3 regions of the Candidatus Acetatifactor stercoripullorum genome follow, and region 1 is predicted to be linked to each of the others. Evidence: a T-box and tRNA genes for the amino acid it is inferred to sense, from the RefSeq annotation. Region 1 holds a T-box; the other regions hold tRNA genes.
What was found. A T-box is a leader RNA that pairs with one kind of tRNA and senses whether it is charged. The one in region 1 lies ahead of proS (proline--tRNA ligase), so its partner is inferred to be a tRNA-Pro.

Region 1 (3,276 bases):
GAGAAGGCAAAGCTCTGCGCAGCGTCCAATTATAACAATGCGTTATTTGACAGAGACAGCTCTGAGCTGGATTACATCCGGATGCGCGAACAGCAGAGCGTTCTGCTGAAAGAGATATATGCCAATATCAAAGCCATTGCTTATCTGCCAAAACAGGCAAGGCAGGTGGCGGAGCTGATAGGAGAGATTGAGCGGGACTATCACAAGGAAAACACAGTGGAAGGACTGATTGACAGTCTGGATGAGCTGCTGCTTGAGATGAAGGGGCAGAAGCTGCCCGAAAGCAGAGAGGAATTTGAGGCCAGAGCTATTTTGTTTTATATTTTGATGCAGCTGAAAAACCTGCTGGAATTGAAAAGGGAGTTTGTTTTAAACAAAATTAATGATGCGCAGAAAAATGCGCAGGAATGAGGTGAGGTATGGCGAGATTTGTACAGGATCTGGCGTTAAATAAGCCGGACGATTTTGTGTATTTTATTATGAATGATTATTTGCAGAAAAATGGTTTTGTTATGTCCGACTGGAAAGGGGAACCCGCATACAAGGCGGGAGATGGGGTGATGGAGGGCTACAAATATTTAAAGTGGTCTTACGGAAACGGAATGTTTCATCTGGAGGCATGGCTTAGGGGAAGCTTCGGCGGAGAAATGGATTTGGACGGCTTTGTGGGCTGTCTTATGAAAAAGCCATATAAGGCCAATATCATGGAGCTTTTGAGCGTTTTGCAGCAGCCCCTTCCCCAGCAGCCTGTTTCTGCAGGAAATCAAGCTCAGGGAGGAGAGCAGGCTCAGGAGGCGGCTGCCCAGGGAGGTCAGGCACCTTTCCAGAACGGTCCCATGCCAAACGTGATTCCGGTAAAAACCGTAGATCACTACAAGGCGGCGCAGACTGCTCTGATATTGGGCATTTTATCTATCGTGATCGGCCTCTTTATTCCCCTGGCTGGAATCATTCTCTCCTGTATTGGCTTTTCCAGGGCTAGGATGGGGCAGTCCTCCAGCAAGGCAGACATGGCAAAGGCCGGGAAAATCTGCTGCATTGTGGGAATCGCGCTGAGCGCAGGAATATGGCTGCTGAATCTATTTTTGTCGGTGCTGCAGGTGGCCCTGTTATAAAACAAGACGGATACCGGGGCAGAGATGAAGCTTGACAAAACCGATGCCATGCACTACAATCACATACATAATGAAAAGACTGTGAAGAGGGTTAGTACGGACGGGAAGCTTCCCAGAGAGAAGACGTGGCATGGAAAATGCGGCTGAGAGGTCTTTAAGCGGAGGGTCCGGAACCTGCCTTGGAGTCCTGTATGAAAATGCAGCGTAAGCCGGCGTTAACGGCGAAAAGCCGGATGCAGTCTGCATCAATTAGGGTGGTACCGCCGAGCCTTCGGTCCCTTTCAGGGACTGAAGGCTGTTTTTTTCGCGAATGAGCAGAGCCTGAAAGCCGAGCGGGCGCCTGCCATGCCAGCATGAGCAGGAGGACACCCTTTGGGACTAATAGGTAATTGCGAAACTCGCCCCTGGTATCAGAAACTGGGCGTAATAACCAAAATAAGGGTGACTAGCCACTGCTTCGGAACCCGTTTTTGGTTATTATGACCAGGTTCGTGACTTTGCCAGCGAGTTTTGCAAATGCCTATTTGGGGCTAAAAAAGAGAGGAGAAAAAAGATGGCAGAAAAGAAGATGGTTGAGGCGATCACTTCCATGGATGTGGATTTCGCCCAGTGGTACACGGATGTGGTTAAAAAAGCGGAGCTGGTGGGGTATACCAGCGTAAAGGGCTGTATGGTGATTAAGCCTGCAGGCTACGCGATCTGGGAGCTGATTCAGAAGCAGCTGGACGAAAGATTTAAAGAGGCTGGTGTAGAAAATGTGTATCTGCCCATGTTTATTCCCGAGTCCCTCCTGCAGAAGGAGAAGGATCATGTGGAGGGCTTTGCGCCGGAGGTGGCCTGGGTCACTCACGGAGGAATGAACAAGCTGCAGGAACGGCTTTGCGTGCGCCCCACCTCGGAAACTCTTTTCTGTGATTTTTACAAAAATGATATTCAATCCTATCGTGATCTTCCCAGGGTTTATAATCAGTGGTGCTCGGTGGTGCGCTGGGAAAAGGAGACCAGGCCGTTTCTGCGCTCCCGTGAGTTTCTCTGGCAGGAGGGCCATACGGCTCATGCCACCGGAGAAGAGGCACAGGAGAGGACGCTTAAGATGCTGAACATCTACGCGCAATTTTGCGAGGAGGTGCTGGCAATCCCTGTGATCAAGGGACAAAAGACCGATAAGGAGAAGTTTGCGGGAGCAGTTTCGACCTACACCATAGAAGCGCTGATGCACGACGGGAAGGCACTGCAGTCCGGCACCAGCCACAACTTCGGGGACGGCTTTGCCAGGGCATTTGGCATTCAGTTTGCAGACAAGGACAATACGTTAAAGTATGTGCATCAAACCTCCTGGGGAATGTCCACCAGACTGCTGGGCGCTTTGATCATGGTGCATGGGGACAACGAGGGCCTTGTGCTGCCTCCCAGAGTTGCGCCCATACAGGTATGTATTATTCCCATTCAGCAGAAAAAGGAGGGCGTGCTGGACAAGGCATATGAATTACGAGACCGTCTGAAGGGAAGCTTCCGGGTAAAGGTTGACGACTCTGAGAAAACCCCGGGCTGGAAATTTGCGGAAGCGGAGATGAGGGGGTATCCTATCCGGGTGGAAATCGGCCCTAAGGATATGGAGGCCGGAAGGTGTGTGATCTGCCGCCGGGATACCAGAGAGAAAATAGAGGTTTCCCTGGATGAGCTGGAGACAAAGACGGCCCAGATGCTGGAGACCATACAGAGAGAAATGCTGGAAAGGGCAAGAGAGCATAGAGATTCTCATACCTATTGCGCAGCGAATATGGAGGAATTTGAAAAAATTTTTAACGAGAAATCCGGCTTTGTAAAAGCAATGTGGTGCGGCAGTAAAGAGTGTGAGGACAAGATCAAAGAGAAGTTAAGTGTCACCAGCCGCTGTATGCCTTTTGAGCAGGAGCATATCGCCGATACCTGCGTCTGCTGCGGAAGGCCGGCAAAGAAAATGGTTTACTGGGGAAGAGCTTATTGATATAATAGGCGTTTGCGAAACTCACTGACAAAGTCACGAATCTGGTCATAATAACCAAAAACGGGTTCCGAAGCAGTGGCTAGTCACCCTTATTTTGGTTATTACGCCCAGCTTCTGATACCAGAGAGCGAGTTTCGCAATCTTGATTAAAAAAAGGGTGAATTCGTACAGAGT
Region 2 (3,276 bases), on a different contig from region 1:
CAGCCGGTCCATAGGAGCCCAGCCAGGCCGCCATCCTGGCGCCTGCAGAGCCGCCCCAAAGAGAGTAACAGTCGGTGTCTATCTGAAGCTCTTCAGCGTTTTCAAAAATAAAGCTGATGGCCCGGGCCAAATCCTCGCAGGCGGTCTGTGCCCCTGGACGGTAGATCAGTGCGAAGGCATTGTAGCCTTGTTTGGACAGCTCTAAGGCATGAGGAAAACTGTCCTGCATGGCGCCCACATAGGCGAATCCGCCGCCGGCATTGCATACGGCAAATTTTGCCCCAGGCTCACCCCGGAAGAAAAACAGCCCGGTATCCTCCTTTTGGGGGTCAGCCGCTTTTTCTTCCTCTGTGTAGATGTCGTAAAACACGGTATCCCCTGCCAGCGCATGCTCCTTCAAATAATTAACGATTTCAACTGTTTCACTGGGGTCTATATTGTTGTACCAGGTAAGGCGCAGACCTCCCAGTGTGCTGCCGCTGTAATAGCTGCTGTTTACCGGAAAAATCAGCCGCCCGTATTCTTCGAAGGCAGGATCGTTTATGACGTCCTCTATTTTGGTATCTGTTGTAAAGGATGCGCCATCTGCCTGCGAGTCCTGCGCGGTCTGTGGGGCTTGCGTGACCTGTGAGGACTGTGCGGCCTCTGCAGACTTTGTGGACTCCTGATCCCTTTGCCGCTCTGCACTGCCGCATCCGGACAGGCAGAGCATAAGGCAAAGCCCAAGAGCAAAGGAAGCTTCTTTTCTCATATTTTTTCACCCGCCTTTCTCTGATCTTATTATAAAAAAATCGAGACCTCCGCAGAAGTCTCGATTGGTTAATCAGTATTTACTTAAAAGTTAATAGTAAAAATCGTTTATAATTTTGCTGTTTTCTCCACTGCCCGGAGGAACTGCTTCACCGACGGGGAGGGATTGGGAGAATGGAGCAGACCAAAGGGAATGGTATATCCCCAGTCCACCGGAAGGATTTTCAACAGAGGGTGCACATACCTCCAGTTTTCTACTGCCATCAAGACGCAGTTGTTGTTTTCACACTGGTTGAAGGCTGCAACATCATAAAAGTCAAAATCTACAATGTGAATCTGCGGATGATTTTTCCACAGATCATCCCGCAGCATATCCACGTAATGGCTCCAGCCTCTGCGCATAAGCATTAGATTTTCCCCGTACAGGTCCGTTACGGTTAATGTATCCTTCTGGGCAAGCCTGTGGTGGATGGAAACTGCACAGCAGATGGGCTCCCGTGAAATTTCAAGACCGGCGCACTGGCGCAGGCTCAGCATGGTTTCATCAAAGATGCCTGCCACTACATCAATATTTTGTCCCAGGTTGGCCAAAATTTCCCGGGCGTTCTCCGGAGTATTATCAAAGGGCACAAGCTGAAATTTTGTGTTGGGACAGTTCTCCTGCAGCTTGGGCCAAAGGTCCACCAGCACCTGGGCTGGCGTCATGGGCGAGGTGCCGATACGGATCACATTTGTGCTGTTTTGCATGGCGTTTTTTGCCCGGGTCACCGAATCCTTGCAGTATTGAATGATGTATTTTGTATCCTGAAAAAGGGACCTTCCGGCTTCCGTCAGCATCAGTCCTCTGTGCGTACGGACAAAAAGCTGTAAATCCAGACTTTCCTCCAAAAGGTTGACCTGCTTGATGACAGCGGGCGGGGAGATATACAGCTTTTCCGCAGCCTTATTGAAGCTTCCGGATTCTGCCACACAAAGAAAAGTTTCCAGCTGGGGATTATACATTGACATACCATCCTTTCCTGAGAAGGGCTTTTCCTCATAATAGCATATTTCAGGGCGGATGGAAAACGAAAAAGAGAAATAAAAAAGAAACCCTGTCCTTTCCGGTCAGGGTTTTCGTCGATGCGACAGGATTTGAACCTGCGACCTCTGCGTCCCGAACGCAGCGCTCTACCAAGCTGAGCCACGCATCGTTATTTCAACATTAAAATAATAAATAAAAAGCCATTGATTGTCAAGTAAAAAACGAATAATATAATAAAAGGGCTTGAAAAAATGAAAAAGAGAAATACGAATGGGGAGAAAAGGATGAATCAGACCATAGTGACTTTGAAAAAGGGCCAGGGGCGCACGCTGAAGGCCGGGGGAATGTGGGTGTACGACAACGAGATCGACACCATCCTGGGAAGCTTTGAAAATGGAGACGTTGTGGCGGTGCATGATTTTGACGGCTTCTTTTTGGGCTGGGGATTTTTGAACACGAAATCAAAGATCGCAGTCCGGCTGTTATCCCGAAAGAAGGAGGCTGTGATCGATGAAGCTTTTATGGAGAAACGGGTTCGAAATGCCTGGGAGTACCGGAAGCAGACCATCGATACGGGAAGCTGCCGCCTGATTTTCGGGGAGGCGGATTTCCTGCCGGGGATTGTGGTGGACAAGTTTTCAAATGTGCTGGTGGTGGAATCTCTGGCGCTGGGGATTGACAGATGGAAGCCTGTGATCGTGGAGGCTCTCAAAAAAATATTGGCCGAGGATGGCATTTGTATCCGGGGCGTATATGAGCGCAGCGACGCAAAGGTGAGGCTTCAGGAGGGAATGGAGCGTTACAAAGGCTTTATAGGAGAGCCCTTTGACACCAAGGTGGAAATCTGTGAAAACGGTGTCAAATATATAGTGGACGTAGAGGAAGGACAAAAAACCGGATTTTTCCTGGATCAGAAGAATAACCGGGCGGCCATACAGCGTCTGAGCAGGGGGAAAAAGGTGCTGGACTGCTTTACCCATACGGGTTCCTTCGCCTTAAACGCCGGAATAGCGGGGGCGGAAAGTGTGCTGGGAGTAGATGCGTCCCTTCTTGCGGTGGAGCAGGCCCGGGAAAATGCCAGGCTGAACCATCTGGAGGACAAGGTGCAGTTTGTCTGCGCAGATGTGTTTGAGCTGCTTCCCAAGCTGGAGGAACAGGGAGAGCGCTTTGACGTGGTGATCCTGGACCCGCCTGCCTTTACCAAATCCCGCAATTCCGTCAAAAATGCGGTGAAGGGATATCGTGAAATCAATCTCCGGGGGCTTAAGCTGGTGAGGGACGGCGGCTTTCTGGCGACCTGCTCCTGTTCTCACTTTATGGAGCCGGAGCTGTTTGCCAAGACCATTAAAGAGGCTGCAGCAGGCGCAAGAAAAAGACTGCGCCAGGTGGAATTCCGCACCCAGGCCTGCGATCACCCCATCCTGTGGGCGGCGGACCAGTCCTATTACTTGAAATTCTATATTTTTCAGGTGGTAAACGAAGGCTGACATACTAAAAGCGGA
Region 3 (3,276 bases), on a different contig from region 1:
TGGAAACGACATGATGAATCGCAAGGGGCAGTGGAAGCTGGCAAGTATGTATCTGACCTTCCATTCTCAGGCAGACGATGTGATAAGGCCACAGGAGGTAAATCCCGTGGTAAAGGAAGAGGACGGCTGTGTAGAGGTGGATTACCATTATTATATGCCCACCAAACCCGCTTCTGACTGCAGGCTGCGCTATCGTGTGTACGGAGACGGAACCATTCAGGTGACGCTTTCCTATGATCCGGTAAAGGAGCTTGGGGATATGCCGGAGTTTGGCGTAATGCTTAAGATGGATGCCGATTACGACAGGCTGGAATGGTATGGGAACGGACCGGAGGAAACCTATTGGGACAGAAAAAGAGGCGCAAAGCTGGGTCTGTACCGCAACAGGGTTTCGGACAATCTGGCGTGTTACATGGTGCCTCAGGAGTGCGGCTGCAAAACGGATGTGCGTTACGCTAAGGTTACGGACGCAAAGGGGAGAGGATTGCTCTTTGCAGGAGACAAAATACATTTTTCGGCCCTTCCCTATACGCCTCACGAGATGGAGAATGCCATGCACCCTTATGAGCTGCCCCAAGTGCATTATACAGTGATCCGCGCTGACCTTGCGCAGATGGGCGTGGGCGGCGATGACAGCTGGGGAGCCAGAACCCACGAGGAATATCTGCTGGATGTGAGCAAAAAAATGGAATTTACCTTCTATATGAAGGGTATCTGATTTTGAGGTGAGCTATGCGGGCGGCGATGACACAGATGAATATGGTATGGGAGAACCGGGAAGCCAACCTGAAAAAGGGGGAGGCATTGGTGAAAAGGGCCAGAGAGGAAGGCGCGGAGCTTGTGATTTTTCCGGAAATGTCCTTTACCGGGTTTTCCATGAATCTGGATATAGCGGCGGAGGAAGTTCTTCGCTGGGAGCTCCTGCAGGCCGAAGCGGTTCCCGTGACTCCCTCGGCCCAGAAGGTGCTGGAATGGTCCCTTGCCTATGACATGGCTGTGATATTCGGCTATGTGATCAAAAGAGAGGGTAGGGGCGTCAACTGCCTTATGGCGGCAGACCGGGGCCGGGTTTCCGCCTATTATGAAAAAATACATCCCTTTACCTATGGGGAGGAGGGAAGGTATTTTACAGGGGGCAGCAGATTGAGCAAATGCACATTGGGAGACATCTCCTTTGGGATGTTTATCTGCTATGATCTGCGCTTCCCCGAAATTTTTCAGGCTGTGTCCAAGGATTGTACAGCTGCAGTTGTGATTGCTAATTGGCCGAGGGAGCGTTTGGAACACTGGAGAGCGCTTCTGCAGGCCAGAGCCATTGAAAACCAGTGCTATCTGCTGGGGGTCAACCGCATTGGAGAAGGTGGAGGACTTACCTATGCAGAAAGCAGTATTTGCTTTGACCCTTACGGCAGACAGGTTCCAGGGCATCAGGTCATATTGGAGAAAGGAAAGGAAGAGGCGGATGGTGACGATGATGCTTTTGGGGACAGTCTGGTATTTGTAGAGCTGGAGCCGCAGATGGCAGTGGAATATCGAAACCGGTTTCCTTTAAAGCAGGACAGGAGAGAAGAGTTGTATAGAAGCTTGCTTTAGAGAGCGGGCTTATCGGGCAGCCCGCTCTGAGGCAGGACTGAATTGTAACAAAAATTGATACAATTTTTAAAAAAACTATTGCTTTTTTCCCCGGGACAGGTTATAATGCTTATTGTGTTACGGGGTGTGGCTCAGTTTGGTTAGAGCGCCGTCTTAGGGAGGCGGAGGTCGCGAGTTCGAATCCCGCCACTCCGATAGAAGAGTCTGTTTCATAACAGGCTCTTTTTTTCATCCGCAGGAAAAGGAAAGAAATATCCTGCGGATGAAAGAACCTTCCAGCGGCGTACGCTGTGTCAGCAGGAAGGCTTAGGAGGCTTCTTGCAGTCTTCAAGAAGCGGCTTTACCAATTCAAGCTTTGCTTTTAACACAAATTCCAGAGTGGTGAGTTTATCAACCATTTCTTCCACTGATTTATTGATTTCAAGCAAATCCCGATGGGAGCAGTCCTTCATGGCGATTGCTTTTTGCAGCTTTTCGCCCTCGGCGTTCAGAATATGGGAGATAGCGGTTTCTTCCAGTGCAACGGACTGCAGAAGCGAAGCGGCGGCACAGCATTTATCGATGTTGGCGCATTCAATTTTAGGCATGCTCATGTTTATTGATTCCTTTTGTTTTTTATATCATATGCAAAACAGATAAAAGAGTTAATGCCCGAAAATACCTGAGAAAGGTACTTGGAGGAATTGCAGGAAGCTCTCCGGGATGCTACAATAGACTGACAAGGAATCGGGAGGAATGATTATGAGAAAGGTAAGGCTGCTGCCAGGAATCCTTCTGCTCCTTATAGCGGCGGGAGCGGCGGCACTGTTGATCCGTTTTTTCCCTTGTTTGCAGGGAGCGGCATTTTTAAATCAAAACGGGGATTGGGGAAGGCTGTCCTTTGATGTGACACTTAAGCTTTCAGAAGAGGCGCTGTCCCAGGAGCAGACGGCATTTTTTGATACATTGGCCCAAATAACGGGAACAGGAAAAGAAGCCCTGCTGACGCTTCATATCAGAGGACAGTCCTGGGAAGAGCTGCTTTATTTTGAGATTATACCGGGAGGATCGGAGGTTCCCCTTACGGAGCTGTATCTGGGAGAGCAGCAGGATGTGGTAAACGCCGCCATGCTGTATAACGCAGTCCGCAGCAATCTGGCAGGACAGTATGAGCTGCTGGATCTGCTGCTGCCACAGTGGAGCGGAGAAGAATATATGTCCCTTGAGCAGGCCGGACAGATGCTGGGACTGGATTTGAGCTGGTTAGGAGATTTTTCACTGTCAGATTATGAAAATATGTTTTCTTATTGGGAATATTTTGTTATGCTTGCAGTAATGAAACCTGAAAGAGCGTCGGACGGTTCCATGGAATTTTCTCTGCATACAGATTTTGCAGAGGGAGAGCAGGAAAAGGAGGGCAGTGCGGATTTGAAACTGCGGCTGCAAAAAAACGATGATCCGTCTGTTCTTTCTGCGGAATTTGAAGTAAACAATCTGCCGATGGCTCTTGATAAGCTGGATTCTCTTCTTGTCAGAATGGGAAGGGAGGAAAGCTTTTCAGAAAGGGAGGGGCTTAGGCGGATCGAAAGCCTTGCGGGAAGCCTTACCATAGGCGAGGCGCATCAGCTGCAGATGCCGGATGCCCTGATGGATCAGGATACGGTGGAGCGGATTGCTGCAATACGGCAGATTCTGCAGGAAATG

Region 2: it encodes a tRNA-Pro, which carries the amino acid that the T-box ahead of proS (proline--tRNA ligase) is inferred to sense. The anticodon was not compared.
Region 3: it encodes a tRNA-Pro, which carries the amino acid that the T-box ahead of proS (proline--tRNA ligase) is inferred to sense. The anticodon was not compared.

Annotation. Positions count from the first base shown of each region.
Region 1 covers NZ_CALWMU010000046.1:16,249-19,524, reverse strand. Annotated here, with positions in the region: gene SHK35_RS12200 (aromatic acid exporter family protein) at 1-411, shown strand, start outside; gene SHK35_RS12195 (DUF4190 domain-containing protein) at 420-1,115, shown strand; T-box leader at 1,188-1,398, shown strand; gene proS (proline--tRNA ligase) at 1,669-3,102, shown strand.
Region 2 covers NZ_CALWMU010000003.1:69,753-73,028, reverse strand. Annotated here, with positions in the region: gene SHK35_RS01695 (alpha/beta hydrolase) at 1-751, opposite strand, end outside; gene SHK35_RS01690 (LysR family transcriptional regulator) at 859-1,758, opposite strand; tRNA gene SHK35_RS01685 (tRNA-Pro) at 1,870-1,943, opposite strand; gene SHK35_RS01680 (class I SAM-dependent rRNA methyltransferase) at 2,059-3,261, shown strand.
Region 3 covers NZ_CALWMU010000056.1:9,426-12,701, forward strand. Annotated here, with positions in the region: gene SHK35_RS13115 (glycoside hydrolase family 2 TIM barrel-domain containing protein) at 1-718, shown strand, start outside; gene SHK35_RS13120 (nitrilase-related carbon-nitrogen hydrolase) at 745-1,593, shown strand; tRNA gene SHK35_RS13125 (tRNA-Pro) at 1,714-1,788, shown strand; gene SHK35_RS13130 (hypothetical protein) at 1,887-2,186, opposite strand; gene SHK35_RS13135 (hypothetical protein) at 2,335-3,276, shown strand, end outside.